Regions from separate parts of the Mesorhizobium sp. WSM4840 genome, predicted to be linked through region 1. Evidence: riboswitches for the same ligand, from Rfam matches in the RefSeq annotation. Region 1 holds a riboswitch; each other region holds the start of a gene.
The links. A riboswitch is a leader RNA that binds a small molecule or an ion and turns the genes downstream of it on or off. The one in region 1 is predicted to bind S-adenosylmethionine.
Positions count from the first base shown of each region.

Region 1 (9,709 bases):
GGAGAAGGTGGATCGGCGCGCGGCGCCGAGACGGGTGAGGGGTGCTGGACGGAATGAGGTGTTGGAACACCCCCTCATCCGACCGAGCTGAGCCTGTCCTCGGGCTTGCCGGAGGCAAGACCCGTGGGCTCGGCCACCTTCTCCCACAAGGGGAGAAGGAAGAACGCACACCCTTCAACCTCTCAATAAATATCGAAATCGAAATATTTGGCCTGGATCTTCTTGTAGGTGCCGTCTGCGACGATCGCATCGATCGCGGCATTGAGCTTTTCGCGCAGCGCATTGTCTTCCTTGCGCACGGCGATACCGGCTTCGGTCTCGGTGCCCTTGACGTCGCCGACCATCTTGCAGCAGCCGTCGCTCGACTTCTTCATCCAGTCCATCAGCACGAATTTGTCTGAAAGGACGGCATCGAGACGGCCGTTCATCAGGTCGGCGACCGCCTCCTCCTGGGTCGGGTAGAGCTTCGCCTCGGCGCCGGCCTTGCTATAGACATCCTGGGCATAGTCGGCCTGGGTGGTCGAAGCCTGCGCGCCGACTGTCTTGCCGGCGAGTGCTGCGGGTTCGGTCGAGGCAATATCGCTGTCCTTCAAGGCCACCAGCGAAAGCGGCGTCGTATAGTATTTGTTGGTGAAGGAGACCTGCTTCTTGCGCTCCTCGGTGATGCTCATGGACGCGATGATGGCATCGAATTTTCTGGCCTGGAGCGCTGGGATCATGCCGTCCCAGTCCTGCGTGACAAGTTCGCATTCGACCTTCATCTGAGCGCAAAGCGCATTGGCAATGTCGATGTCGAAGCCGACGAGCTTGCCATCCGCGGTGATGGTGTTGAACGGCGGATAAGCGCCTTCGGTGGCGATCTTCAACTTTTCCTGTGCTTGCGCCGACATGGCCCCGGCAGCCATCACCAGCATGGCAGCTGCTGCTGCCGATGCGATCCATCTTGAAATCTGCATTTCTTGTTCCCTTGGTTCCAACCACCTTGACGGTTGGGCACAACCAAGCACGGCCTACAAGGTCAGGCAAGCACAGTCTGATTTAATCGGCGATCAGCGTGCGACGCGGAAATGCTTGGACAGTTTCAGGCCCTGTGCCTGGTAGTGCGAGCCGAGATCAGTGCCGTAGAGCGCCTGCGGCCGCTTCAGCATGTGCTCGTAAACCAGCCGCCCGACGATCTGGCCATGGTCGAGGATGAACGGCACTTCGTGGCTGCGCACTTCGAGCACCGCCCTGCTGCCGGTACCGCCGGCCGCCGAATGGCCGAAGCCCGGATCGAAGAAACCGGCATAGTGAACACGGAATTCGCCAACCAGCGGATCGAAGGGCGTCATCTCGGCGGCGTAGAGCGGCGGCACATGCACCGCTTCCTGGCTGACGAGGATATAAAATTCGTCCGGATCGAGCACCAGTTCGCCGGCGCCGCTCTTGTAGAGCGGATCCCAGAAATCGACGACATCCTGTGCCGCGCGCTTGTCGACATCGACCAGGCCGGTGTGGTGCTTGCCGCGGTAGCCGACCAGCCCGTCCTTGTCGCCATCGAGGTCGATCGACAGCGCAATACCGCCGCCGGAAATATTCGGTGGCTCGGTGGCGACGAGCGTCTCGGCACGGTGCAATTCGTGCAGCTCGCTTTCCGACAAAAGCGCATTGCCGGTGCGGAACCTGATCTGAGACAGCCGCGAGCCGGCGCGGACGACGATCGGAAAGGTGCGCGGGCTGACCTCCAGATAGAGCGGGCCGTCGTAGCCGGCAGCGATCTTGTCGAACTCGTGGCCACGATCGGTCATCACGCGGGTGAAGATGTCGAGCCGTCCGGTCGAGCTCTTCGGGTTGGCGGAGGCGGAGATGCTTGCCGGAAGCGCCAGGCTCTCGAGCAGCGGCACGATATAGACGCAGCCCGTCTCCAGCACCGCACCATCGGCGAGATTGATTTCGTGCAGCTTCAGACGGTCGAGTTTTTCAGCAACCCTGTGGTTGGGGCCGGGAAGGAAGGAGGCGCGCACCCGCCAAGCCTTGTCGCCAAGCCTGAGGTCGAGGCTGGCCGGCTGGACCTGGTCGGCATCAAGCGCGCGCGGCGACTTCAGCGCGCCCGACTGGAACAGCGCGGAAATGTCCTGATCAGGAAGAATGCCTGTCTGCCGCAAAGTCTGGCTCCGCTCGAAGGCCGGGCGAGGTCTCGTTTTGTTGCAGGTCCTTGCCACGGAACCTGCTGGTACAACCTCTTAATCATGCCGGCAATTGACGCAAGCGCGGTGCAGGTCTAAAGGGTCATTATCCCGTGGTGATTTGGCCGGTCGGCTTGCAGCCACGTTAAACAAGTCGCTAAAGGACCGTCGGGCCGAAAGGCCGTATGGACCGGTTGCGACTTTCGCGGCCGGTTTTTTTGTGTTTGGACCATTTTTGGTGTTTGGAACAAGGTGATGACGAGCAACAAGCGCAACTGGAAGCCTCAGACCGCCCTCGTGCATGCAGGAACGCTGCGTTCCGGCTTCGGCGAAACGTCCGAGGCGATGTATCTCACGCAAGGCTATGTCTACGACACGGCGCAGGCGGCGGAAGCCCGCTTCAAGGGCGAGGAACCGGGCTTCATCTATTCGCGCTATGCCAATCCGACGGTCGACATGTTCGAGAAGCGCATGTGTGCGCTGGAAGGTGCCGAAGATGCCCGCGCCACAGCATCCGGCATGGCGGCGGTCACAGCGGCGTTGCTGTGCAGCGCCAAGGCCGGCGACCACATCGTGGCGGCGCGCGCGCTGTTCGGCTCCTGCCGCTGGGTGGTCGAAACGCTTGCGCCGAAATACGGCATCGAGGCGACGCTGGTCGACGGCACCGAAATCGCCAATTGGGAAAAGGCGGTCAGGCCCAACACAAAGCTGTTCTTCCTTGAAAGCCCGACCAATCCGACGCTGGAAGTCGTCGACATCGCAGCCGTCGCCTCACTTGCGAATTCGATCGGAGCGCGGCTGATCGTCGACAACGTCTTTGCCACGCCCTTACAGCAGAAGCCGTTGCAGCTCGGCGCCCACATCGTCGTCTATTCGGCGACCAAGCACATCGACGGCCAGGGGCGCTGTCTCGGCGGCGTCATCCTGTCGGACAAGAAGTGGATCGACGAGAACCTGCACGACTATTTCCGCCACACCGGTCCCAGCCTCTCGCCGTTCAATGCCTGGACGCTGCTGAAGGGCCTGGAAACGCTGCCGCTGCGCGTGCGCCAGCAGACGGAAAGTGCCGGCCGGATCGCGGACTTCCTCGCCGAGCAGCCGGAGATCGCCCGCGTCATCTATCCCGGCCGCGCCGATCACCCGCAAGCGGCGGTCGTCAAGAAGCAGATGTCGGGCGGCTCGACGCTGATCTGCCTCGACGTCAAGGGCGGCAAACAGGCGGCTTTCGCCTTCCAGAACGCGCTCGATATCGTGCTGATCTCTAACAATCTCGGCGATGCCAAGAGCCTGATCACCCATCCGGCGACGACGACGCACAAGAATCTGAGCGATGAGGCGCGTGCCGAACTCGGCATCGGGCCAGGCACGCTCAGGCTGTCCGTTGGCCTGGAGGACACAGATGACCTGATCGAAGACATCGACCAGGCACTGAAAGCCGCCAGATAGAGATACGCGCCGAACGGCTTCGCTCGAATCATCAAGCCAAGCGCGGTCAGGCGCCCGACGGGGTCTCTTCCAATTCCACACCGGCGCTGGTGTGGATGGTCATCGTGTTGCCGCGCCAGTCGACGGCACCGCTGAGCCAGCCGCGCACCCAGATGGCGGGAAGCATCACGTCCCGCGCAACCATCGCCGGGATCATGCGCAGCGACAGGTGCCAGCCCTTGGCCGAGGCGAGAGCGCATTCCGGGAGATAGGCGACTACCAGCACGGCGACGGCGGTTGCCGACAGGCTGAAGCCGGCGCCGGCCGCAGCAATCAGCGCAAGCACCAGCGGCGGCGCCGCGCCGACCAATATTTCGGGCGCGAAGAACAGGGGGAAGGTGACCCGGCGCAGGCGTGCCCAGCGGGCCTGGCGCGACCAGATTTCGCCAAACGTGCGCAAACCGAGCGGCTGCTCGAAGGGCGAGGCGACGAGATTGACGCGTAGTCCAAGCCCGTTGACCAGCTTGGTCGCGGCGGCATCCTCGGCGATCTCAGCGGCAAGCGCACGGATGCCGCCATTGGCGTCGAGCATGGGCTTGTTCCACAACATGCTCTTGCCTTGGGCGAAACCGAGGCCGAGCGCCTCGCCGGTATATTGCCAGCGCGCCTGCAGCGTGTTGAGGAAAGCGCATTCGACTTCCGCCCAGAACCCGTCCGGCCGCGAGCCGATCGGCGTCGAGCAGACAAGGCCAGTGTCCGGCCGCCATGCCGCCATCAGATGCTGGACATAGTCCCTCGACATCAGGACGTTGGAATCGGCAAGGATGACCCAGCGGTGGCGCGCTGCCTCCCAGCCCTTCACGCAATTGTTGAGTTTCGGATTGCCGCTGATGCGGTCGTCGCCGACGAGCAGCCGGGCCGGCACGGCCGGAAAGCGGGCGATCGCGTCGGTGATCGGCCCGACCACCGGGTCGTCGGCGTGGGCGACGCAGAAGATGAGCTCATAGCGCGGCCAGTCGAGAGAGAAGGCGCGCTCGAGCGTTTCCTCGGCAAACGGTTCGACGCCGCGCGACGGCACGACGACCGACACCGGCGGCGCCTTGCCGGCTGGCGGCGTGATCCTGCCAGGCCGCTTCAGCTTCAACGAAGCGAGCAGGATGCTGGCGAGATTGACAAGAAGCAGAGCTGTGGAAAGGAAGGCGGCTGTGACTGTCAATTCCATCGATATCTGGTCACTCCAGAAAAAAAACCGGCCGCATGAAAGCCGTTTCAACAGTTCGACAGAATGCTGAGTCGCCCGGCCCTGCACACCATCATTGTCATGTGTCACTTAAATGACATTGTTCTTCGGCACCTGCGCGCAAAGGAGGCGGGCAGCGACGGGAAGCACCCCGTTGACCAGACTGCGGAGAGGGTCGAAAGTTCCGTCTACATATTGTGGAGTAGTCTATGTACAGCGCCGTTACGCGCAACATCGAAGTACAGGTCAGGCCGTTCTATCTGGAAGATCGCTCCGACCCGTCGGAGAACCGCTATGTCTGGGGCTACCAGGTGACCATCGACAACCAGTCGGATGAATTCGTGCAGCTTCTGTCACGCTATTGGCACATCACCGACGGCACCGGCCGGGTCGAGGAAGTGCGCGGCGCCGGTGTTGTCGGCGACCAGCCCGAACTCAACCCCGGCGACAGTTATCAATACACGTCTGGGTGCCCGCTCTCAACGCCATCCGGCATCATGGTCGGCCACTACACGATGCGCAACAAGCAGGGCGAGACGTTCGACGTCGCCATCCCCGCCTTTTCGCTCGACCTGCCGGGCACGCGGCGCACCGTCAATTGACGCTCACTTGGGTTCCTCGCCCTCGCGAAGCGGGGGGAGAGGTGGCTCCACTCCGTGGGGCGAGGAACCCAAGTTCTGCGAAGGCACCGCACTCGGTATTTGGCGATTCCTACTTCCATTGGAAGAATGCCAGCGGGCAGATAGGCAGCACTGACGCTCGTTATTGCGCGGCGGCAAATTCCGCCGGGTCGAAGTCATATTGTTTCGAGCAGAATTCGCAGGCGACGTGAATGCCGCCATCCTCGGTGCTGTCCCTGATCTCGTCGGCGGAGAAGCCTCCGAGAATGCCGCGGATCTTCTCCCTGGAGCATGAGCACAGGTCGGCAACCGGTACGCCGCCGAAGACGCGCACGCCGTGCTCGTGGAACAGCCGGTAAAGCAGCCGCTCGGCGCCGATCGTCGGGTCGATCAGTTCCGTCGGCTCGATGGTGCCAAGCAACGCCAGCAGTTCCTGCCAGGAATTGTCGGCCGGATCGTGGATCTCCTGGCGCGGATCGCCATCGCCGCCCGGAAGATCGGGCACGCGCATGCGGTCCGGCGATTGCGGCAGGAACTGCGCCAGGATGCCACCGGCACGCCATTGCTCGCGGGCGCCGCCGACGCCGGGCGTCAACAGCTTGGCCACGGTGAGCCTGAGATCGGTCGGAATCTGTTCCGACTGCCGAAAATAGGTGCGCGCGGCCTCCTCCAGCGTCTCGCCGTCGAGCTGGACGATGCCCTGATAGCGCTGCGTGTGGGCGCCCTGGTCGATCGTCAGCGCCAGGACACCGCTGCCGAGCAGCGTCTGCTGCGAAGTCTCGCCGGCAGACGTCAGAGCCTCCAGCCGGTCGGCGTCGAAGCGCGCGTAGGCGCGTAGCGCATGCGGCGTCGAAAAATCCGCCACCAGCATATCGACCGGTCCGTCCGTGCGGGTCTGCAGGATGAACTTGCCTTCGAACTTGAGCGAGGTGCCGAGCAGCACCGTCAGCACGCAGGCTTCCGCCAGCAGGCGAGCGACCGGCTCGGGATAGTCATGACGGCTGAGGATCGCGTCGAGCATCGGTCCGAGCTGGACGGTGCGGCCGCGCACGTCGAGCGGGCCGACCTCGAAGGGCACGACATGATCGTCGCCGGCGTAGCCGAATTCGCCGAGTTTGGGTTGTTGTTCAGCCAATTGATGAGTTTCCAACATGACAAAGCTCCAGGGCGCGGCCATGCCGCCCTCCGGGGCGCATGCGTCGAAACGCGCTCGATTTGCGTGATGCGCCTGAGATAGGCACCACGCAGTGCCGGATCAAGGTGGCCCGGATCAAGCGCCCAGACACCAGGCCAAAACCGCCTTCTGGGCGTGGAGCCGGTTCTCGGCCTCATCGAACACTACCGAATGCGGCCCGTCGATGACTTCGTCGGTGACCTCCTCGCCGCGATGCGCCGGCAGGCAGTGCATGAACAATGCGTCCGGCTTTGCCTTCGCCATCAGCGCCGCATTGACCTGGTAGGGTGAGAAAACATTGTGTCCGCGAGCACGGTGCTCCTGGCCCATCGACACCCAGCAGTCGGTGACGACGCAGTCGGCCTCGTGGACCGCCTCCTCGGGCGAGCGGGTGAAGTGCAACTTGCCGCCATGCGCCGTCGACCAATCGACATGCTTCTGCGCCGGCTCGCTGCCTTCCGGCACGGCGACGTTGAGGTTGAAGCGGAACCGCGCCGATGCCTCCAGCAGGGAATGCAGCACGTTGTTGCCGTCGCCGGTCCAGGCGATTGTCTTGCCGGCGACCGGACCGCGATGCTCCTCGAAGGTCATGATGTCGGCCATCAGTTGGCAGGGGTGGGTATCGTCGGTCAGCCCGTTGATGACGGGAACGGTGGCGTTCTCGGTCAGCTCCAGTAGCCGGTCATGCGATGTGGTTCGGATCATGATCGCATCGACATAGCGCGACAGCACCTTGGCCGTGTCGGCGATGGTTTCGGAGCGGCCGAGCTGCATCTCGGTGCCGGTCAGCATGATGGTCTCGCCGCCGAGCTGGCGCATGCCGACGTCGAAGGACACGCGCGTGCGCGTCGACGGTTTGTCGAAGATCATCGCCAGCACTTTGCCTTCGAGCGGTTTTGTCCGCTCGCCCGCCTTGAGCCTTGCCTTTCGCACCACGGCATCGTCCAGCATGAAGCGCAGATCGCCCTCGGAAACAGCGGAAAGGTCAGTGAAATGGCGAAGGCTCATTTGGGGTCTTTCGACTGTTACTTCGCGGCAGCCGCGGCGATGGCATCGGCCAGGCCCCGGGCGCCGGCACGGATGCGGTCGAGCGCCTCATGGATCTCGGCGTCGGTGACGGTGAGCGGCGGCAGCAGGCGAAGAACGTTGTCGCCGGCCGGAACCGCAAGCAGATGCTGGTCGCGCAACGCCATGTTCACCTTGGTGTTGGGTGCGGCGCATTTCAGGCCGAGCATCAGGCCGGTGCCCCTGATGTCTTCGATGATGTCAGGAAACTCGTCGGCGACGCCCGCCAGCCCCTGCTTCAGCAGCAACGCCTTGCGCTGGACCTCCTCCAGGAAGCCGTCTTCCAGCACCACGTCGAGCACGGCGTTGCCGACCGCCATCGCCAGCGGATTGCCGCCGAAAGTCGTGCCGTGCACGCCGGCGGTCATGCCGACGGCCGCCTCGTCGGTGGCGAGACAGGCGCCCATCGGGAAGCCGCCGCCGATGCCCTTGGCAACCGCCATGATGTCGGGCGTGACGCCAGCCCATTCATGCGCGAACAGTTTTCCGGTGCGGCCGATGCCGCACTGGACCTCATCGAAGATCAGGAGCAGGCCATGCTGTTCGCAGAGCTGCCTCAGCCGCTTCAGCGACTGCGTCGGCACGGGGCGGATGCCACCCTCGCCCTGCACCGGCTCGATCAGTATCGCGGCGGTCTCTGATGTGATCGCCTTTTCGGCGGCGTCGATGTCGTCGAAGCCGACCTGGTCGAAACCTTCGACCTTGGGTCCGAAGCCTTCCAGGTATTTATACTGGCCGCCGGCGGCGATGGTCGCCAGCGTGCGGCCATGAAAGGCGCCTTCGAAGCTGATAATGCGAAAGCGCTCGGGATGGCCCTTGACGAAGTGATAGCGCCGCGCCGTCTTGATGGCGCATTCCAGCGCCTCGGCGCCGGAATTGGTGAAGAACACCTTGTCGGCGAAGGTGGCGTCGACCAGCCGCTCGCCCAGACGGCTCTGCCCCGGAATCTCGTAGAGGTTGGAGACATGCCAGACCTTGGCCGCCTGCTCGGTGAGTGCCGAGACCAGATGCGGATGGCTATGGCCCAGCGAATTCACGGCGACGCCGCCGCCAAAATCGAGATATCGCTCGCCCTTGTCGGTGACCAGCCAAGTGCCTTCCCCATGGTCGAAGGCCAGGGGTGCGCGGGTAAAGGTCTCGAAAAGCGCCGAACCGCTCATTATATGCGTCTCCGGAACCGGAAAATCAAAAAGCCGCCAAAGCGGCGGCCTTGCGGCTTATCGTGTTTTTCGGCCATGAAGTCAACGAAAAGGTCGCGCAAGGACGCGCGGCAAGCTCTCCAGCGAGACGCCGGCTCATCAGCGACCGGGCAAGTTGGGGAAAACCGAAAAAACTGATTCGTGTTGGCCCTCAGACTCTTGTCACTGAGTCAGCGCATAAGGTAATTGTAGTCGAGAAATAACTAGATTTCGTGCGGCGGACCTAATCACCCGATATATGTGGTGTCTGCCCGGCGGAAGCCGGATCGTGGAAGGATTCCGATCGCCGCACATTTCAGCAGGAGCGCGGTCTCATGAATTGGACTGACGAGCGGGTCGAACTTCTTAGAAAATTGTGGTCGGAGGGACTGAGCGCCAGCCAGATCGCCGCACAGCTCGGGGGCGTCAGCCGCAATGCCGTCATCGGCAAGGTGCATCGGCTGAAACTGTCGGGCCGCGGACGCTCGACCGCCACGCCGGCACGCCAGAAGAAGAGCGTGCAAGGATCGAGCGTCCAGAAATCGGTGTCGCGGGCGGCAAGCACCGCGCGGCATATCACCACGTCGATCGGCGCGACCGCGCTGCAGGCGCAATTCGACACCGTACCGGTGGCGCGTCATTACGTCCGTCCGGTCGAGAACGTCGTCGTGCCGATCTCGCGGCATTTGCAACTCGTCGAGTTGACCGAGCGGACATGCAAATGGCCGAATGGCGATCCGCTTTCGGAAGAGTTCCATTTCTGCGGCAACGACGCGGCCGAAACCGGACCCTATTGCAAGTACCACGCTCGCATTGCGTTTCAGCCCGCTTCGGAGCGGCGG
Region 1 is NZ_JBVVQD010000002.1:65,862-75,570, forward strand. It holds gene AC0L3I_RS03810 (ABC transporter substrate-binding protein) at 183-956, opposite strand; gene AC0L3I_RS03815 (2'-deoxycytidine 5'-triphosphate deaminase) at 1,050-2,144, opposite strand; SAM riboswitch at 2,269-2,346, shown strand; gene AC0L3I_RS03820 (O-succinylhomoserine sulfhydrylase) at 2,421-3,611, shown strand; gene AC0L3I_RS03825 (ceramide glucosyltransferase) at 3,658-4,812, opposite strand; gene apaG (Co2+/Mg2+ efflux protein ApaG) at 5,040-5,432, shown strand; gene AC0L3I_RS03835 (Hsp33 family molecular chaperone) at 5,593-6,627, opposite strand; gene argF (ornithine carbamoyltransferase) at 6,721-7,632, opposite strand; gene AC0L3I_RS03845 (acetylornithine transaminase) at 7,650-8,849, opposite strand; gene AC0L3I_RS03850 (GcrA family cell cycle regulator) at 9,203-9,709, shown strand, end outside.

Region 2 (9,709 bases), on a different contig from region 1:
GTCAAGAATCTTCACCATGGTCGCGCGTTGGGAATCCGACGCTTCGATAAACTTCCCGACCGCTTCCGCAAGTTCGCTGATCTTCGTTTCCTGCACCTTTACCAGGGCTTCTGTCTTCTCGGCATGCTTGCCGACGGAGGCAGCGAGCAGGTTCACGACGGGGACGATCTCTTCCCTCAGCACCGTGTCCGGGATGACGAGTTTCTCCAGTTTCCCGGCAACGCTGTCCGCCTGCGTCCCGAAGCGCACGACCGCGTCGCCAAACGAGGTGTTCGCCTTGTCGAGGAGCGTGGCAACAGATGACACCTTGTCGAGCACGCCCGTGAACCGATCCTCAATGTGGCCAAAGGAAATGTCGAGCGCGTCAGCAAGCCGCTCCGAAGTTTCCTTAACGGGCTTGATGGCCTCGGAAGACATCTTCTCGAACGACTGCCTCACCTGTTCGCCGTTCAGCTGGGCCTGCTTGACGATCTCGCCGTAACCCTCCGTCAGCATCTGATTGCAGATGCGGCGGAATTCGGAGAACTCGAGGGTGACGTTTTCCATTTCCGCCCTGACGCGCCTCGACATGCCCGCCAACTCGTGTCTGGCGGCACGCTCGACATCGGCGGGATCACGCCGCGCCTGGTTGTAGCAGATGCGCAGGGTAATGCCTGTGATCGTGGATGTGATTGCGACGCCGAAGTTCCGCACGACCTCGTTCATCTCGCCGTCGGCTGAGAACAAGTAGAGCGATACGCCGAGGCTCGTCAGCGTGAACAGGAAGCCCATGTAGTAGAGATTGTCGCCGACCTGTTCGTCATGGATCCTGAGGCGGCCGACGATGATCGACAGCCCGAGATATGCGAACATGACCATGATCGGCACGGTAATCGCCAGCCATATGCCCACGCCGGACATCTTGGTGAGCCAGATGTAAAGGCATCCCGCGAACGTCATCCCTGCGAATATGGCGACAGGCAGATAAGGAGAGTCGATAATCCTCTTTGCAATTGCGTATGTTGCCATCAAAGCCCCTCCAGCCTTTCCATTCCACCGAACCTGCCGTTGTTCGACTGGACCCATTCCGCCCAAAAGTTCCCGTGGTTCGGCCCGTCAAAAGACTTGTCCGGCCTGTTGACGTAAAGGATCGACATCTCAATGCCCTCAAGGTTCGTCCAATATTTCTCGTTTGCATCGCTTTCCCTGTAGGTCTCGTAAGAAACGCCCGAGGAATACTGGGAGTAGTCCTTCGTGTTCTCGATCATGTCGGAGGCGATGAAGAGGTGCTTGGGCGCGTCCGTTTCGGGATCCGTCGGCACCGTGTCGAACACAGCCAGCTTCACCTTCTGGATTCCAGCCATGATAGGCGACATCTCAGCCCCGGTGCCGTTCTCGATCTTGCCAAAAACCTTGTCCAGGGGCTCGCGGTAAGTCTCCTCCCAGAGCTTCTGGCGTTTCTTCGGGTTTTCGGTTTTCCAGTCGACGCTGCTGGCGTCACCCGGGTTGCATCCTGCATAAAGCTGCTCGACGTCCGAGGGAGTACCCGAAATGGTCCCGATCCATAGGTAGCCGCTCGGCTGGATCCCCTGGACGAGCTTCGTGAGTCGGCAAGCGTCACAGGTGGAAGCGGATCCGTCGTGTCGAACAGGACGGCGGTCATGCTTTTTGCTCCGGTCACGGGGCAGTGCGTTTTCTCATCGAGTGCGACGGCTGTGGCCGACTTGAAATAGAGCCAACCGAACGCCGCCAGCAATGCTGCGGTAGCTGCGCCCACCAATGTGATAGCAGCTATGCGTCCTGCGCCAATGCCGTTGCGCCTTCTCCTCGAACTACGCCGCCTGTTCATTGGCACCACTCTCCGGGAACAGGTTGTCGAGCTTCCTGAACTTGTTGATGTGTTCGTCGCACTCCTTGCCGATCTGCCGGATGTGGCCGTTCAGCTTCTCCCTCGCCTCCTCGAGCAGCTTGTCGAGGGATTCGGAACTGCGCTCGCCGTCTCGCTCGATGACGGGCTTTATCTTTTCCAGTTTGTAGGCCGTCTGGAAATGGCGCGGCGGTTTCGTGGTCCGGGCCCTGGTGTTCGCGTCATGGTACTTGGCCAGAAGCAGGTTGCAGGCGCGGTCGAGATGGTCCTGCTGGGTTCTGAACAGTTCGAGCAGGGAAGTGCGATGGGCGAGGATCGCTCCATATTCCCTCTTGCGTATTCCGAGCCCGTCGAGGATGCCCTTCACAGCGTCATTGAATCCGTCGCGGATCTTGATGAGTTCCCCGATGAGTTCGTCCTTGGTATCGATGTAGTCGTTACGGCGTTCGTCCGCCTCCCGTGCGGCCCTTCCGTATCCCGGATAAACGTCGTCCATAGTCAGCGCATCGCCGAACGCGATGACCGAGAAAAGGAAACCGAGGCAAAACAGGAGCCAGGATTTGATGTCTCCGAGAGCCAGCGGAGCCTCCGATAGCCGCTGCATCACGATCTGGCTGCCGCCTTCGAACAGCCCCTCGCTGATTTCCCGATAGTGGGCAAGTGCGAGGTTCACCACGACGGCGACTGCAAGATAGGCAATGAGCGAGAGAAGCCCCATCAATTTCCCGAAAAGGTTCCGGTGAACGATCCACTGCACCCCTTTCCGCGCCGCTAGGACGGCAAAGCCGATATTGACGGCCGAGAAGGCGACCGCCTCGGCAATGCCGCCGACAAATCCCGCGTCGCTGCCGCCCATGAGGAACATACCGTTCGCTATCGCCTCGATCGCAAACAAGAATGCAATCAGCATCCATTTGAAGAAATTGACACCAGGTCCCGGCAGCCAGGCGGGCCTCTTCAGGCGGTGTTTTGCTCTGAAGTCGATCAGGTAGTCTTCCGCCTCCTTGAGATAGCGCCTTTTCGCATGGAGTTCGTTGGCGGCCGTAACGGCTCGGCTGGTGAAGTTCGTGAGCCCTGTCGTGGCAGCTATATCGATTTCCTGGATGTACTCGTCGAAGTTCAGGCCGGCGATCCTGCTCTTGTACAGGCTCAACTGGTCGATAAGGATCTGGTGCGCGGCCTTGGCCTGGCTTTCGACCTTCTCGATGATCTCGAGCTCCACCTCATCCCTGCCCTTAGCTGCCGTCATGGGCTGGTTGTTGCCGCCGCGCTCCGCGCCCCTCTCGGCGAGATCCAGATCCCCCGCGACGCTGTCGACGTCTATGCTGGGAAAGATGTCGGCCGAGAGCTTGAGCCCGCTGCCGTCCGACATGATGCGGTTGCGTAGCTTATAGAGTTGGTCAAACTTTCTGATCGCTGCCATTTCGCCTGTTGCTCGTCTTGCCTTATCGATTCATGTCAGCCCTTTGTCAGGAGGCTCCTTACCTGCGCGCGGGCCGCCATCCCGCCGCCTTTGCTTCCTCGGGCGAGCAGAACCAGCGTTCCCCCTTCGATGCCGAAATCTTCGTCCGCCCGTAGTGCTCCTGCCCGGGCACGTGATAGATGCGCTCGCCCCTGGAACTGATGTTCCCCTCGATCGCGCAGCGGGACCCTTCGCCTCTTTCGGCAGCCGAAGCAATTCCTTGGGAGGCTGTGGCCGTGCTCTGACGCTGCCCGGCTCTCCAGTCCCACGGGAAGTCGAAACGTCCCTGCCAGATGCCGCGGCCCTCCTTGCGGGCGACATCCTGAAGGCTGGCGTAAACGCCTCCGCTGTAGCGTGGCCAGTCAAGTGCCCAGCCGCTTGCCACCATCCATTCCTGGACGGAAGCACCGTCGGCGCGGAAACAATTGCCGACGAAGCGTCCGTAACGGTCGCGTTCGACAAACTGGCAGGCCGTCGGTCGCGACGCAGAAAGGAAATCTGCGAGTGCTTTCGCGGAAATAGCGCCGCATCTGTAAGCACTGCCGTTCCTGTCTTCACATACCTGAGCGGATTCAGGAGCGTCGATACCGTTGAAGCGGATCCGCTCGTCGCGGATTTCTATGGTATCGCCATCAATTGCGGTCGCTCGGCCGACAATTTCATTGCTCCCTGCAGCGTCGCTCATCAAAGCTGCGAGCAAAGTAAATCCGATTGTACTAGCGACTAACCCGACCGCGAAACGCGCAATACGGAATTTAGAATATCCGTTTTCCATTTGCCCCCAAACCCCGCTAGTCTCTTTAGACCCGTCAAGAAAGGCATGCAAGAAAGTTGTCGCGGAAGTACTGAAGATCACAACACCTGATGAAACTCGCGAGCGAGGCCGGTAAGCATGAGGCGGTTCTGAGTTTTCTGCCAAGCCTAGCCGGCCGCATCTTAATGTCGGCTTCGCGTTCGCAACCGATCCCTCTCTAGGGCGTGCGAAGTCGGAAATAGGCGCAACCACGGCCAGCCTGATCGCCGGCAAGGTCTGCTTTTCAGGAAGCTGCGAAGCCGATCTCTGCGGCCGCTATAAGGCGCATTGCGAACTCCAGAGTGGTCGCCGGCATCTGCCCCGACGGCAAAGATGAAGCGCACGTCGTCGTCACCTTGGGACGGCAAACGCTGGCAGACCTAGCGACGATGGAGGGGCCAACCTCGGGGCATCACTGGCGTGTAGACCACCTCATCCGGGGTCATGCCCTTCTTCAAGCGAGCGTAGAACAATGCCTCGCTAATGCCTCTGGATTCAGCGACCGGCCACGCAAGCTGGCCATCCGCGAGGAAGGTCGACAGCTTGAGGGAAGGCCGCTGAGGGGGAGATTTTCGGGTCCGAGGCGGGGCTGGATGGGTCGCGGCCTTTTGGCCAGACCACCCCAGCTTGAGCCGGTGGCAGAACACGCCGAGGCTCACCCCGTTCGCCTCGGCCACCGCCCATGCCAGTTCACCATTGTCCATCCTCGCCGAAAAATGGGGAAAGGCAAAGGCAAAGGCATCGTCGTCGTTGTTCATGGTCCCACCCATTGCTAAGCCCGGCCCATCGAAGTCGATCCCGGTTCTTTGCCTCATATCATAATGCCGCCTGATGTAGGATCACCCAGCGATGCTCGATCTCTTGCCCATGACCTCTTCCGCGCACAGCCGATGATACGAGTGCCGTCGATGCGACCACAACACTGTTATGTAGTCGGCCGCAACGAGTCGCCAGGGTCCGAGCGGAGCAGCAGTTTATCCGCGTGCCGTATCGCACCGGTGATCGACTCGGCGGTGCGGATGTACGGGTCGAATTTGCGCTTATCCTGCCAGACGTGATGTTCCGTAGCTGATTGGGCCAACACTGGACTGCAAATGAGGAACACCGCGATCGCAAGGGCTACCGGATATCTGCGTTGCAAGGTCACCATTTCAAATCCGTCTCTATTCCCATTGCGCCGTGAAAAGATTGCAGTTGTCACACCCGCGAGAAGATATGTGAGTTTCATGATGCATCCGGTTCCGAGTCTGCCCCAATCGGAAAGAGGCTTATCATGCCCATGATGCGGGCGTTGTGCGCCGCAATCCGCGCTCCAGTCATAGCCGGATGCACATCACCCTCGAAACGAACACACCGCATACAGAGATGTGCCTCGGCCGCGCTCGGCACCGTGGTCACCCAGCCGCAATAGCGGCATGTATAAGGCTCGATTGGCATCCCCGGGCCATGCCTTGCCGTCTCGGGCTCAGCGCGCCGGCGGTCGGCCTCGTACCATTGTCTATCATGTCGGCCTCTCAAACCCCTTCTGCAATTTGGACAGGAAGCTTCAGATCGATCAGCCGAGCCTGCAGGAGCGAGAGCGTGAGTTGGTCTCTTGCATCGACCCATCGGCTATCGTCGTTGGCGACGTCACCCTCGCAGAATACCAGATGGGGCTCATCGCTCCCGCGCCCGAGCTTTGGGCCAAGGTCCAGCCTCTTCAGCAAGCGGTAGGCCCTGGCGCACGGGCCGGCCTCTCGATCGAAGCGGGTTTCCCAGAACCACCCTCCAACCGGATCGTCGTAGTCCTCCGGGCCGATCCCATGCTCCTCCCAGATGGCGTAGATTTCGGTCTCGGTCCGGTGCCCAAGGCCCTCGCTGGTGAAGAACTCGCGCCAGGTCGGCGGCGGCGGGCAGAAGGCCCAAGGGCCGATTGTGAGAAGGTAGCCCTGCTCCCCACCGTCATACCAGTACATGGTCTCGGCCACTTCCGCAGGTGGTGCGAGCAGAGGCAGCCCAGTCCTGCGAATGAAGGATTGCGCATCCTTTTCGAATGCAGCCGTGAGCAGGCCACCCGCCCCGATCAGAAAACCTCGCCTCGTCAGCATGAAAACACCCTCCATCGTTTCGCACGCATTCTGGAGGGACTGGCGACCTACTGTTGCCCGTTCAGGGCCACATCGTCGTGCCACCGTTGCCGGTCAAGGCTGGTTGGCGGGGCCGAAGCCCTCTCTGGATGCAGGGATCGGTGTAACAAAACGATTGCACTTCGGCAAGCTTTCTCCTCATGGTGGTATCTCTGGTGTTGAAAGTGAGCAGATCGCTGGGCCCCCACAATCGACCCCTCCACCCGGCCTTCGGCCTCGACCGGGCGGGACGGCCCTAGTGGAGGGACTTTTTCTGCATCATCACATTTCCGATTGCCGATGCGCCCTACGGCCATGCGCCGTCTGACTCCCGGCGGGTACCGCGATCCATCAACTCCCCATCATCGAGTGCAGGATGGCCTGCATGTGCTCTTCCAGGTCGAGTTCGCCCCGTGCCTCAACAGTCAACAAGTACTCGGCCTTGGCTCGGCGGTCGCCTCGGCCGGTCGCAGGATTGGAGCAGCTGGCCAGCAATGTTTCCTCTTCAATCCGGTCTGCCATCTCGCGATCGTGCCAGCTGCTGCCCGCTCGATGAACAACCCTATGAAGCGCCGCATAGGCGGTCTCATGGGTTGCGATCAGCGCCTGCAATTCGCGTGAGGTACCCTCACCTTCAGCAAGCGTCGGTTCAAGCACGGACGCAACGGCGGCGAACGCAAGAAGTGTACGGCGGGTGACTCCGGGCAATGCCTCATATCCTTGCCGATTGATGAGCGCAGGCACACCATAGCACCGGCGCAGCGGTTCGCAGAGATGCACTACAACGCGTCACATGTCTGCTGACAAAAACGGATCCGCTCTGCAGCTGCTCCTCGCGCCTGTGGCTGGCCGGTTGAGCCTCGTGAAAGCAATCGCCGGCTATTACAAGCTTATGCGTGTTTGACTGCGTAATATGGGATAGTCAAACTCTGGATAAGTGGAGTGTGGAGAGACATGAACGAGAGCGGCTTTCGAGAATGGCTTAGAACGAATTACAAGCCGAGCACGGTCAGTACGAAGCTATCCGAATGCCGGAATCTCGCGGCTGCCTACGGCGATTTGGATGAACACTACGATGCCGATCGACTGGACGGCGTCATGCGAGCTCTTGCTTACACTGCTCAGGATCGAGCAGCGGACCGGCCCAACCCCTCCAAATTGAGCATATCTTCGGATCTCTATCGCGACCTCAGCAACTATCGCACCGCCATCAACTACTACCGAAACTTTCGGGAGGGTGCCTCGCGACGGAGTGGCAGTCGACGTCTTGACATCGATGCCGTCAACAAAGCGATGGATGAATACGATGCGCTGGGTTTCGACGCGTTCATGGAGGCCTACAATTTTGGTTCGGCTATCAGCTACTGGGTTTTGCGAGACGGTAAGCGCTACCCATCAAAGGCCATTTTCGGTGTCGCCCATCAATTCATGCCCAATGGCGCGCCCCTTGACAACGAAGGGTGTAGTGGGACCGACGCACGTAAACATCTCGAGAGATTGGGATTCGAGATCCAAACTGACGACGGTCAGAGTACGTCGCCCGATCGCTCTCGCCGCTATTGGATCGAAAAGACCCTGGTCACTGGCCGGTTAGATCGTGAGCAGGGTGAGCACAGCCTCGGACGCGCCTTGTGGTCGCCCCAGCGCTCGAAGAGCGGCGGTGACATATATTCCAACATGCGTGCCGTGCAGCCCGGAGACGTCGTATTCCACCTTACCGACAATGAAGCCATAACTGGGGTCTCGATCGCATTGGACGCTGTCGACGACAGTTTTCAAGGTCTGGCTGGCACGGATTGGGAAGGTGCTGCGTACAGGGTTGCTTTGCGTGACTATGAGGCGCTTGTTCCCACGCTCGAGCGGTCAGCATTTCTTGCAACCGAACCTTTTGCGACCGAACTGTCGGAGCTCGCAAAAAGCGGAGCCAAGGGGCTCTTTTATAATGCGCACCGCGGGCTCAATCAGGGCGCTTACCTAACCGAAGCTACCCCAACACTTCTTTCGATCCTTAACCGTGCGTATCAGGCCTTCGCAGGGCAGTCTCTTCCTCATGTCGACGAGGACGTAGTCGTATCTTCGGCACCCGCTGCCACGGGGAATTCCTACACACTCGACGATGCGCTTGAAGAGCTCTTCTTAGATCGCGCCGAAGCCGAACAGATTATGCTGCTCTGGCAGGCGAAGCGGAACATTATCCTGCAAGGCCCGCCAGGCGTAGGTAAGTCCTTCGCGGCACAGCGTCTAGCCTTTGCTCTCATGGGCGCCACGGATCGCGATCGACTGGGGTTTGTTCAGTTCCATCAGTCATATTCGTACGAAGATTTTGTAGAGGGCTATCGCCCCACCGCAGACGGCTTTGAGCTTCGACCGGGTAAGTTTGTCGAGTTTTGTCGCCGAGCCGAAGCCGATCCCCAAAACAGTTATGTCTTCGTGATCGATGAGATCAACCGAGGTAACCTGAGCAAGATACTAGGCGAGCTTATGCTTCTCATCGAAGCTGATAAGCGGTCGCCTGATTGGGCAATGGCACTGGCTTCGGGCAAGGTGCCGTTTCACGTTCCAGGTAATGTTTATCTTCTCGGTTTGATGAACACTGCCGATCGATCTCTTGCGGTTGTAGACTACGCCCTGCGCCGTCGCTTCGCGTTTGTGGACCTTGTGCCGAAGTTAAGCTCGCCGAAGTTTCATTCGCAGCTGGATCAAGCTGGCGTGTCGCATGACGTCATCAACGCGCTGATCATGCGCGTTGGGGCACTCAACGACGAAATCGCATCAGACACCGCCAACCTCGGACGCGGATTTGAGATCGGGCACAGTTTCTTCTGCTCCAATCCCTGGAAGCTCGAAGATGGCTGGATTTGGTATGAGCGCGTTATCCGAACTGAGATCCTACACCTTCTGCGGGAATATTGGTTTGACGCCCCGGGCAAGGTTGCACATTGGGAAAGCGAGCTGCTTGCGCCGCTATGACATTGCCTGCTCCATCAATCCCAATCGAGAACATCTACTATCTGTTCTGCTACGCCTGGGATCGATTCGAAGAGGCGAAAGCAATCTCGGTTGAAGGCATCTCCAGTCCCGATTTGCCGAACTTGCTAGCAAAGGTTTTGTTGGTAGGCACTCGCAATCTTCTGAGGCGCGGCCTCGATCGCGGTTACGAGCCGCATGAGGAAGACATTGCTACCCTACGTGGTCAGATAGATCTTGGCGGAACGGTGCGGCTGTGGTCGCGTCGGGCGCGACGGCTCCATTGTCTATTTGATGAGCTCAGCCACGACGTTCTACACAACCAGATTCTTAAGGCTTCCCTTCGCCGGCTTGCCAAAGCACCGACTTTAGATCGCAATCTGGCGCGCGACTTACAGCAGGTTTCTCGTCACTTTGTAGATGTGACCGACATAAGGCTCGATCGCGGAGTTTTCTCGCGTGTGCAGCTCCATCGCAACATTTCGGGTTACGGCCTCATTTTGCGTGTAGCCGAGCTCGCTTTCGACTCGTTGCTG
Region 2 is NZ_JBVVQD010000013.1:34,053-43,761, forward strand. It holds gene AC0L3I_RS18275 (hypothetical protein) at 1-1,008, opposite strand, end outside; gene AC0L3I_RS18280 (hypothetical protein) at 1,008-1,343, opposite strand; gene AC0L3I_RS18285 (hypothetical protein) at 1,812-3,269, opposite strand; gene AC0L3I_RS18290 (thermonuclease family protein) at 3,328-4,083, opposite strand; gene AC0L3I_RS18295 (hypothetical protein) at 4,482-4,859, opposite strand; gene AC0L3I_RS18300 (hypothetical protein) at 5,027-5,329, opposite strand; gene AC0L3I_RS18305 (hypothetical protein) at 5,616-6,188, opposite strand; SAM-I-IV-variant riboswitch at 6,228-6,325, opposite strand; gene AC0L3I_RS18310 (hypothetical protein) at 6,558-6,914, opposite strand; gene AC0L3I_RS18315 (AAA family ATPase) at 7,161-9,176, shown strand; gene AC0L3I_RS18320 (5-methylcytosine restriction system specificity protein McrC) at 9,173-9,709, shown strand, end outside.
Region 2: it holds a riboswitch for S-adenosylmethionine, as region 1 does, so the genes downstream of both, AC0L3I_RS18305 (hypothetical protein) here and AC0L3I_RS03820 (O-succinylhomoserine sulfhydrylase) in region 1, are expected to answer to the same signal.

Region 3 (9,709 bases), on a different contig from region 1:
GTCGGGGACCGCGCGCGTCACCGTTTCCGGACCGGTGTCGGTCGATGCCGACGGGCTGATCGACGCCGACCTGATGATCAAGCTCAGCGATCCGAAGGCGGTGGCGGCAATCCTCGGCAAGGCCATTCCCGAGCAAAAGAGCCAGATCAAAACCGGCTTTGCCGGGCTGGCGATGCTTGGCAACGAACCGTCGATGCCCCTCAAGGTCGTCAAGGGCAAGGCCTCGCTGGGTTTTATCCCGCTGGGCAGGATCAAGCCGGTCGATTAGACCATGATTGCGAACCTCCAGTTCGGAGAAGATCATGATGAAACAGGAAGATAGATGAACAGCCCGGTGAAGCTCCTGAGTGTTGGCGCGCTGACGCTCGATACCATCCTTCGCGTCGACACGCTTCCGGCACGTCAGGGCAAGTTCATCGCGTCCGACGGCGTCCAGATCGCCTCGGGCATGGCTTCGAGCGCGGCCTGCGCCGCACGCCGCCTCGGCGCGGACGTATCGCTATGGGCGAGCGCAGGAGACGACCTCGTCGGCGATCAGCTGGTCGCCGGGATCGAGGCCGAAGGCGTCGATTGCAGCTTTGTCCGGCGCGTCGGCGGCGCGCGGTCGGCACTGTCGGCCATCTTGGTCGACACGCATGGCGAGCGCATCATCGTTCCATTCTATGACCAACTCGCCCAGGCCGACCCCGGGGCGCTCCCCATTCAAGATCTCACCGCATTCGACGCCATCCTGGTCGATGTGCGCTGGCCGGGCGCAGCAGCTCTGGCCATGGCGGCGGCGCGCGAAATCGGCCGTCCGGCCATACTGGACGCCGACACCGCGCCACGGGACGTGCTGGAACGGCTGTTTCCGCTGGCCTCGCACATCGTCGCGTCGGAGCCGGCGGCGTTCATCCTCGGCGGCGAGGAACGAGGTCCGCAAAAGGCCTGTGAAGCGCTGGGCAGACGCACCGATGCGTTTGTCGCGGTGACCGGCGGCGCGGCGGGAAGCTGGTGGTTCGACCGCTCGGCTGGGTCCGTGCGCCATGTCGCAGCGCCAAGGATCAAGGCAGTGGATACGCTTGCCGCCGGCGACGTGTTTCACGGCGCCTTTGCCGTCGGGTTGGCGGAGGCGATGCCGATCGAACGGACATTGCGCTTTGCCAGCGCCGCCGCCGCGCTCAAATGCCTGCGCTTCGGCGGCAGGCTGGGCGCGCCGGACAGGGCCGAGACACTGGCGATGATGGCGGCTCACTGGCCGGCCTGAGACAGCGGCGGGCCTTCAAATCGAATCGTACCGCTGCTCTATCTTTTTGTTTGAGCATCGGATTTTCCCAAAACCAGTACCCACTTTGGGTCCGATGCTCTATCCCTTGGCCGGGTGCTCGACTGCCTGCCGGCCAAAGTCCGGTACGTCGATGTCCTGACCGGCCTCGATGATCGAGCGGCGGACGGCGCGGGTGCGGGTGAACAGGTCGAAAAGTTTTTCGCCGTCGCCCCAGCGGATCGCCCGCTGCAGCGAGGCCAGATCTTCCGAGAACCGCGCCAGCATTTCGAGGATGGCGTCCTTGTTGTGCAGGCAGACGTCCCGCCACATCGTCGGGTCGGACGCGGCCAGGCGAGTGAAGTCGCGAAAGCCGGAGGCCGAATATTTGATCACCTCGGACTTGGTCACCGACTCCAGATCGTCGGCGGTGCCGACGATGTTATAGGCGATGATGTGCGGCAGGTGCGAGACGATGGCCAGCGTCATGTCGTGATGCTGGGGATCCATCGTGTCGATGTTGGAGCCGCAACGGCGCCAGAATTCCGAGAGCTTTTCCAAGGCGGCCGGATCGGTGCCGGGCAACGGCGTGAAGATGCACCAGCGGTTTTCGAACAGTTCGGCAAAGCCGGCGTCCGGGCCCGATTTTTCAGTGCCGGCCAGCGGGTGGCCGGGAATGAAATGCACGCCAGCAGGCACATGCGGCTGCATCTGCGCGATGACCGACGCCTTGGTCGAGCCGACATCGGTGAGGATGGCGCCCTGCTTCAGCGCCGGTGCGATTTCCTCGGCGACCTCGCCTGAAGAGCCGACCGGCACCGAAACGATCACCAGGTCGGCATCGCCGACCGCCTCTTTCGCGTCCATCGCGTAGGAGGAGCCGAGGCCGAGTTCCCGCGCCCGCGCCAGGGTCGTTTCGCTGCGCGTCGAGATGGCGACGTGACCGGCAAGGCCTTCGCGATGGATTACGCGGGCCAGCGACGAGCCGATCAGGCCGATGCCGACCAGCGCGATCTTTTCGAACATCGGTGATGTCATGGTCTTCTAGCTTTTCAGAAATGTCGCGAGGGCGGCGACAACGCCGCGATTGGCCTCTTCGGTGCCGATGCTCATGCGCAGTGCATTGGGGAAGCCGTAGCCGGAAACGCGCCGCAATATATAGCCGCGCGCACAGAGGTAATCGTCCGCAGCCGCCGCCGAATGTTTTTTGTCCTCGGGAAAGTGGATGAGGACGAAATTGCCGACGCTCGGCGTCACCCGCAGTCCGAGCTTGGTCAACTCCTCGCTCACCCATCGCAGCCAAGTGTCGTTATGAGCCACGCTGCGCTCGACATGGGCGCGGTCGCGGATCGCGGCAATGCCGGCCTCGATCGCCGTCGCGTTGACGTTGAAGGGACCTCGCACGCGGTTGATCGCGTCGATGATATGCATCGGCGCGTACATCCAGCCGATCCGCGCACCGCCGAGGCCGAGCTTGGAGAAGGTGCGGGTCATAACCACGTTTTCCGCGCCAGCCACCAGCTCGACGCCGGCTTCATAATCATTGCGGCGGACATATTCGGCATAGGCTGCATCCAGCACCAGAAGCGCGTTTCGAGGCAGGCTGGCATGCAGGCGGCGCACCTCCTGGAACGGCAAATAGGTGCCGGTCGGGTTGTTGGGATTGGCGAGGAAGATGATCCTGGTACGCGGCGTCACCGCAGCGAGGATCGCATCGACGTCGGCGCGCTCATTGGTTTCCTTGACCGACACCGGGACAGCACCTGCCGACTGGATGTAGATCTTGTAGACCATGAAGCCGTGTTCGGTGATCACAGCTTCATGGCCGGGCGCGAGATAGGTCTGCGCAAGCAGGCCGAGAATCTCGTCGGAACCATTGGAACAGACGATGTTCGCCGGGTTGAGGCCATGCACCTCAGCGATCGCCTCCCGCAGGCGCCTGGCGGTGCCGTCGGGATATATGTCGAGTTTGGCCGCGACGTCGCGCGCGGCTTCTATCGCCTTCGGCGAGGGGCCGAGCGGGTTCTCGTTCGACGACAATTTGTGGACCTTGGCAACGCCGGCCGGCGCCGTGCTTTTGCCCGGCACATAGGCTTCGATGTCCATGATCCCCGCGCGGGGCGTTGGACGTGCCTGATCCGATGCCTGGTTCATATTGCAAAAATCCGTCGAGAACGCTTCCACCTAGTGTGGTGGATTTGAAGTTCCTGCCATTTTGGTGGCAACAGCGCTCAGGAACTTCAAATCCAGCACACTAGAATTCATTGGTTGCTAGTGTGGCGAATCCGAAATTCGCCCACTGCGCTGCTCCAACGCGATGCGAATTTCGGATTCGCCACACTAGAAGCCGCAGCGGAAATACAAGCCGTGGCCTGGAATGTCGAGAGGCGGCGATCATGGGTGAGCGACTGGCATGGGTGAACGACTGGCCGTTGACGCCGAGACGCTCCGGTCCTAGAAGAAAGGCGAAATCCCGTGGTGATTTGGCCGGTCGGCTTGCAGCCACGTTAAACAACTCGCTAAAGGGCCGTTTGCATCCTGTAACCGGCTTTGCGAAGGCGATGTCGGTTTTTTTGTTGTCCGTAGCCGGCCGGACAGTCGCATCGACCCGAAAATCGGAATCGACTTTCGGAAAGCGCGATGGGTTAATGTAAGAGGATGCGATGGTCGCGCTGCGCACTAAAAGAACCAACAACGAGGCCGACGAGCCATCGAGCCCGGTGTTGCGTTTCGGTGCCGACAAGCCGCTCAAGCTCGATGCCGGCACGCTGCTGTCACCGTTCCAGATCGCCTACAAGACTTACGGCACCCTCAACGACGCCCGCTCCAACGCCATCCTCGTCTGCCATGCACTGACCGGCGACCAGCATGTCGCCAGCACCAATCCAGTGACCGGCAAGCCGGGCTGGTGGGAAGTGCTGATTGGCCCCGGCAAGATCATCGACAGCAGCCGCTTCTTCGTCATCTGCTCAAACGTCATCGGCGGCTGCCTCGGCTCGACCGGCCCCGCCTCGACCAATCCAGCCACCGGCAAGCCCTACGGGCTCGACCTGCCGATCATCACCATCCGCGACATGGTGCGGGCGCAGTTGATGCTGGTCGATCATTTCGGCATCGAAAAACTGTTCTCGGTGCTCGGCGGCTCGATGGGCGGCATGCAGGTGCTGCAATGGGCGTCGAGCTATCCGGAGCGCGTTTTCTCAGCGCTGCCGATCGCCACTGGCGCGCGCCATTCCTCGCAGAACATCGCCTTCCATGAGGTCGGCCGGCAAGCGGTGATGGCCGATCCGGACTGGCATGGCGGCAAATATTTCGAGCAGGGAAAGCGCCCGGAAAAGGGACTGGCTGTGGCGCGCATGGCCGCTCACATCACTTATCTGTCGGAGGCGGCCCTGCACCGGAAGTTTGGCCGCAACCTGCAGGACCGTGAAGCGCTCACCTTCGGTTTCGACGCCGACTTCCAGATTGAGAGCTATCTGCGCCATCAGGGCATGACCTTCGTCGACCGCTTCGACGCCAACTCCTATCTCTACATGACCCGGGCGATGGACTATTTCGACCTCGCCGCCGATCATGGCGGCCGGCTGGCCGACGCCTTTGCCGGCACCAGAACCCGTTTCTGCCTGGTCTCCTTCACCAGCGACTGGCTGTTCCCGACCGAGGAGAGCCGCTCGGTCGTTCACGCGCTGAACGCGGCCGGCGCCTCGGTATCCTTCGTCGAGATCGAGACCGATCGCGGCCACGACGCCTTCCTGCTCGACGAGCCGGAGCTGTTTGCTGCCATCAACGGCTTCATCGCCTCGGCGGCGCGCGCCAGGGGGCTCAGCGCATGATCCCTGAAGATTGCAGGCTTTCCGGACCGGCATCTTTCGCCATGCATCAGCGCATGACCCCGAAAAGTTGCAGATTTTTCGGACCGGGATCATGTGCCAGGCAGCGCATGGCCCCGAAAAGTTGCAGACTTTTCGGATCAAGGTCATGCGCCAAGCAAAAGCCACGATCATGAGTGTCAACCACGCCCAGCGCGTCGACCTCGAAGTCGTCGCCGATCTCATCCCGCCGCAGTCGCGGGTGCTGGATGTCGGCTCCGGTGATGGCCTGCTGCTCGAATTGCTGCAGGCGACGAAGCAGGTCGACGGCCGCGGGATGGAACTGTCGCAGCGCGGCGTCAACGAATGCGTGGCGCGCGGCCTGTCCGTCATCCAGGGCGACGCCGACAAGGACCTCAAATTCTATCCCGACAAGGGTTTTGATTTCGTCGTCCTGTCGCAGACCTTGCAGGCGACCCGCAACCCGAAGCTGGTGCTCGACGAGTTGCTTAGGATCGGCAAGCACGCCATCGTCTCCTTCCCCAATTTCGGCCACTGGCGGGTGCGCCTTTCGCTGTTCGTCGAAGGGCGGATGCCGGTGACCAAGGACCTGCCCTATTCCTGGTACGACACGCCCAACATCCATTTCTGCACCATCCGCGACTTCGTCAATCTCTGCGAAGAGCTCGGCGCAACGGTAGAAAAGGCAACCGCGCTCGACGCCAATGGCCAGAAAATCGGCCTGTCGATGCCTTGGTGGTTCTGGAATTTCTTTGGCCAGCAAGCTGTGTTCCTGCTGAAGCGATAACGGCCGTCGCATATGGCGCGCGGCCGGCAAGAGTCCGGAGACCATCTGCGACTGTTCGCCATTCATCGACCAAGTCTAGCTAGCGATCAAGCTCCGGAAAATACGGATCGGAGAAAAACTGGCGGCCGCGCTCGCCTTGCAAACAGTCGACCGGCGTTGCCGCATCGACCCGGAGTGTCGCGGGAGCGGCCCTGGGACCGGCAACACCGCTGACCTCCAGGACCAGCTTGCGGCGTATGGCGGTCACGAATTCGGAAGCGGCATAGACCGGCAGCACGAAGGAACCTGGCCCGCCGGTAACGCACTCGGCATAGTACCGGTCGAGATGGCTAAAGCTGGGCGACGGGCTGATCAGGATCGGCAGGCCGTTGACGACGATGTCCTTTGCCACCGCGGCGTCGCGTGTCGTGGTGACGGGCATCCCGGTATTGTTGGGGCCATCGCCTGAAATGTCGATGACGCTGCGCGTCGCGTCGAAAGCGGCTCCATCCAAAAGCTTGGCGCCGAAGGCGAGCGCACCGGAAATCGAGGTGCCGCGAAAGCTCCTGAACGGGCGCGCCTCGATCTTGTCGGCGAAAGCGTTAGCGCTCTCAGCATTGTCGATGACCTGCCAGGCAATGACCGCATCGTCGCGGACGGTGCCTGCCCATTCGAAATAGGCCAGCGCAATGCGGCCGGTCACGCCCGAACGCACCGCATTGATGAAGTCGGGGTGGCGCAGCGCCTCGACATAGCCGGCGCGCTGCAGCGCGAATTCCTTTTCGTCCATCGAGTGCGAAATGTCGACCGCCAGCACCAGTTCGACGTCCACTGCAATGGCATCGGCGGGCGCGGCCAGTGGTGCTGCCTGAGCGCAGGCAAGGCAGGCAAGCAGGCTAATGCATGTCGCCCAAAAGTGCGCAGCGGCTTTGGGGTAACGACATGAATAGAAACAGAGGCTTAAAGCGTGTCGCATGAATCTCTTGAATCTCTTCACCGGGACGCGCTTTAAGCGCGTCAAGCATGGGTCCAACGCCGCAGACTTCCGAACGATACCGGCAATCTTTCGCTGCGATCACGGCGAAATAAAGCTTGCCGGCGTATGGCCGGCTACGTCTCTTGGTAGGCTGCGGTGACGGCCGGGGGTGGTTCGATCGCGCCGGCCCTGACACGGACTGGCTTGAGAGCCGGTCGCTCGATGTCTTTCACGATCGCCAATGAGCGTGGAAAGAATTCAATGTTCTGCTGGCCTCGGCCGATGTTGAGGATTGCGGCGTCGGCCAGACGCGCCTCCAGCATCGACAGCACCCGCCTCAGCGTCGCGCCGTCGAACGTGTCCAAGGCCTCGTCGATGATCACCCATTTCGGCTGCCGCAAGACCAGCCGGGCAAAGGCAAGCAGGCGCTGCTCGTCATCGCTCAATTCGCGCTCCCACCGCGCCGAGCGGTCGAGCGAGGACGACAGACGCCCGAGACCGACCTCGGCAAGCACCGCCGAGATCTCGGCGTCGCTAACCGCCGCATCGGCGTGGTCGAGCACTTCGCGCAGCGTGCCGAGCGGGAAATAGGGTTTTCGGGGAACGAAGGCGGGCACCTCTCCGGCCGGCATGCCGATCCGCCCGCTTCCCCACGGCCACAGACCGGCAATGGCGCGAAAGAACAGCGTCTTGCCGGCGCGCGGATCTCCGGTGATCATGACGCGCTCGCCGGCGCGGATTTCGATATGGGGCTCGGCGAGCTTCGTACATCCATCCCGCGACGCGACCTCGAGGTTCTCGAATGTCAGCCTGCCATTCGGGTTTTCGCCGATCGTGATGCGTTCTTCGCTATCGTGCAGCACATCCGTTTCAACGAGCGCGATGCGGAAATCGGCGACGCGCATCAGCGTGGCGCGCCAATCGGCGATACCGCCGATATTGTTGATGAACCAGCGCAACGAGGCATGCACCTGGTTGAAGGCGCCGACTGCCATCATCAGCCCGCCGAAGCTGATATCGCCGGCAAAATAGACCGGCGAGGCGACGAGGATCGGCGCGACGACAGTGATCCAGCCATAGGTATCGGTCACCCAGGAAAGATTGATCTGGGCGCTGTAGATGCGCCGCATCGCGCCCAGCACCGTGCCGAGGTCGAGCTCGAGCCGTCGTCTCGCGTCGGCCTCGCCGTGCGCAAGCGCGATGGCATCGACATTCTCGTTGACGCGGACAACCGAGGAGCGCAGCTCCGCTTCACGCGTATAGCGGTCGCTGTTGAAGCGGATGAGCGGCCGTCCGACCAGCCAGCTCAGCCAGGAGGCCGTGCCGGCATAGAGGATCGCGGCCCACACCATGTAGCCCGGAATGGCCAGCGAATAGCCGCCGATATGGAAGACGAAGCCCGAAGACAGCGACCATAGGACGCCGACGAACGAAACAAGCAGAATGAACGACTGCAACAGCCCTATGCCGAGACCGGTGGAAAGATCGGAGAGATGCCCGGCATCCTGCTGCAGGCGCTGGTCAGGGTTGACGCCGATGGCGCCGGCGTTGGCGAGCCGGAAGGCGCGGGCCGGCCGCATCCATTCACCGATCAGATCGAGGGTCAACGCCTCGCGCAGCTTCAGCCGGATCATCTGGTCGAGCCAGGTCTGGCCGACATTGAGCACCACGAGCCCGCCGGCGATGGCGGCAAAGACCAGAAGCTGGTGCAGGAAGCCCTGCATGTCGCGCCGAGCCAGCGCATCGTAGAAGGGCTCGTTCCAGCGATTGAGCAGAACCTGCCCGATCGAGGTTGCCACAATGACGGCGACTATGCCGACGCAGGCCCAGAGCAGGTGTTTGCGGATCGGCGAGGTCCCCAGCGCCAGCTTGATGGTCGCCAATTGGTCACGCAGGCTGCTGGTTTCGATCGACGCGGCAACCGGCTTGGCGCTGGCTTCGACATCCGGATAATCAGCCATTGGTGAAGTCCTTGAATTCGGAAGCGGTGCTGGAACCGATGAACATGTCGACTCAATCGGGTACCTAACCCGCCCTCGACAGATAGGTGAGAAAAACTGCGATTCCGATCACGAACATGTCATCGACGGCCCGGCAATGTTGCGTTCCCGGTCGGCGATATCCGGCCGAGCCTTGTGGCGCCATGCGGCGAGAAAACCGGCACGAAGACGCGGCGAGAGGCGCGCTGGACGACCGGCACGCCCTGATAGAGCCGCTTCTGCGCCTCGACCACGATGACGCCGGAAAAGATCGGCCAGAACCTGCGGCCGGCGCGCTCCAGCACATTGTGGAACTGCATCATGAAGCGTCGCCGCGATGGCGGGAAGAACAGGGCGTCGGACCAGGCCGCGGGCGTGAAGTTTGCTTCGCGCAGCAATTCGGTGAGCTGGCCGCGCGAAAACGGCCGGCCGCTGCCGAACGGCGTATGCTCGAAACGGGCCCAGACACCGCGCCGGTTGGGCACGACGATGACGACGCGGCCGGCGGGCGACAGCACCCGCCAGATTTCGTTCAGCGTCTCGCGCGGGTTCTCGGCATGTTCGAGTGAATGGACGAGCAGCATGCGGTCGATGGAGGCATCGACCAGCGGCAATTCCTCATCGAAGACCAGTGCGGTCGCGGTCGGCCCCGTAGCCGGCCAGACCACCGCGCCTTGCGTTGCCGGCATGAAGGCAAAGACGCGCTCGGCGTCGGTGCCGAACCGCTCCAGCCACGGCAAGGTGTAACCAAGGCCGACCAGCCGCTCATTGGGCACGACAGCCCATATCGAGGACAACGCCATGGTGATCGAGCGTTCTGCCAATCGCCCGAGCGTGGTCGAATAGAAGGAGCGAAGGTCGACGATATCGGAATGCATGCGCGGGACGGTATCTTCGATGCTGTCCAAGTTCAAC
Region 3 is NZ_JBVVQD010000027.1:25,120-34,828, forward strand. It holds gene AC0L3I_RS27985 (DUF2125 domain-containing protein) at 1-268, shown strand, start outside; gene AC0L3I_RS27990 (sugar kinase) at 323-1,246, shown strand; gene AC0L3I_RS27995 (prephenate/arogenate dehydrogenase family protein) at 1,346-2,281, opposite strand; gene hisC (histidinol-phosphate transaminase) at 2,288-3,397, opposite strand; SAM riboswitch at 3,709-3,786, shown strand; gene metX (homoserine O-acetyltransferase MetX) at 3,907-5,076, shown strand; gene metW (methionine biosynthesis protein MetW) at 5,246-5,860, shown strand; gene AC0L3I_RS28015 (DUF1194 domain-containing protein) at 5,940-6,740, opposite strand; gene AC0L3I_RS28020 (ABC transporter ATP-binding protein/permease) at 6,950-8,776, opposite strand; gene AC0L3I_RS28025 (class I SAM-dependent methyltransferase) at 8,896-9,672, opposite strand.
Region 3: it holds a riboswitch for S-adenosylmethionine, as region 1 does, so the genes downstream of both, metX (homoserine O-acetyltransferase MetX) here and AC0L3I_RS03820 (O-succinylhomoserine sulfhydrylase) in region 1, are expected to answer to the same signal.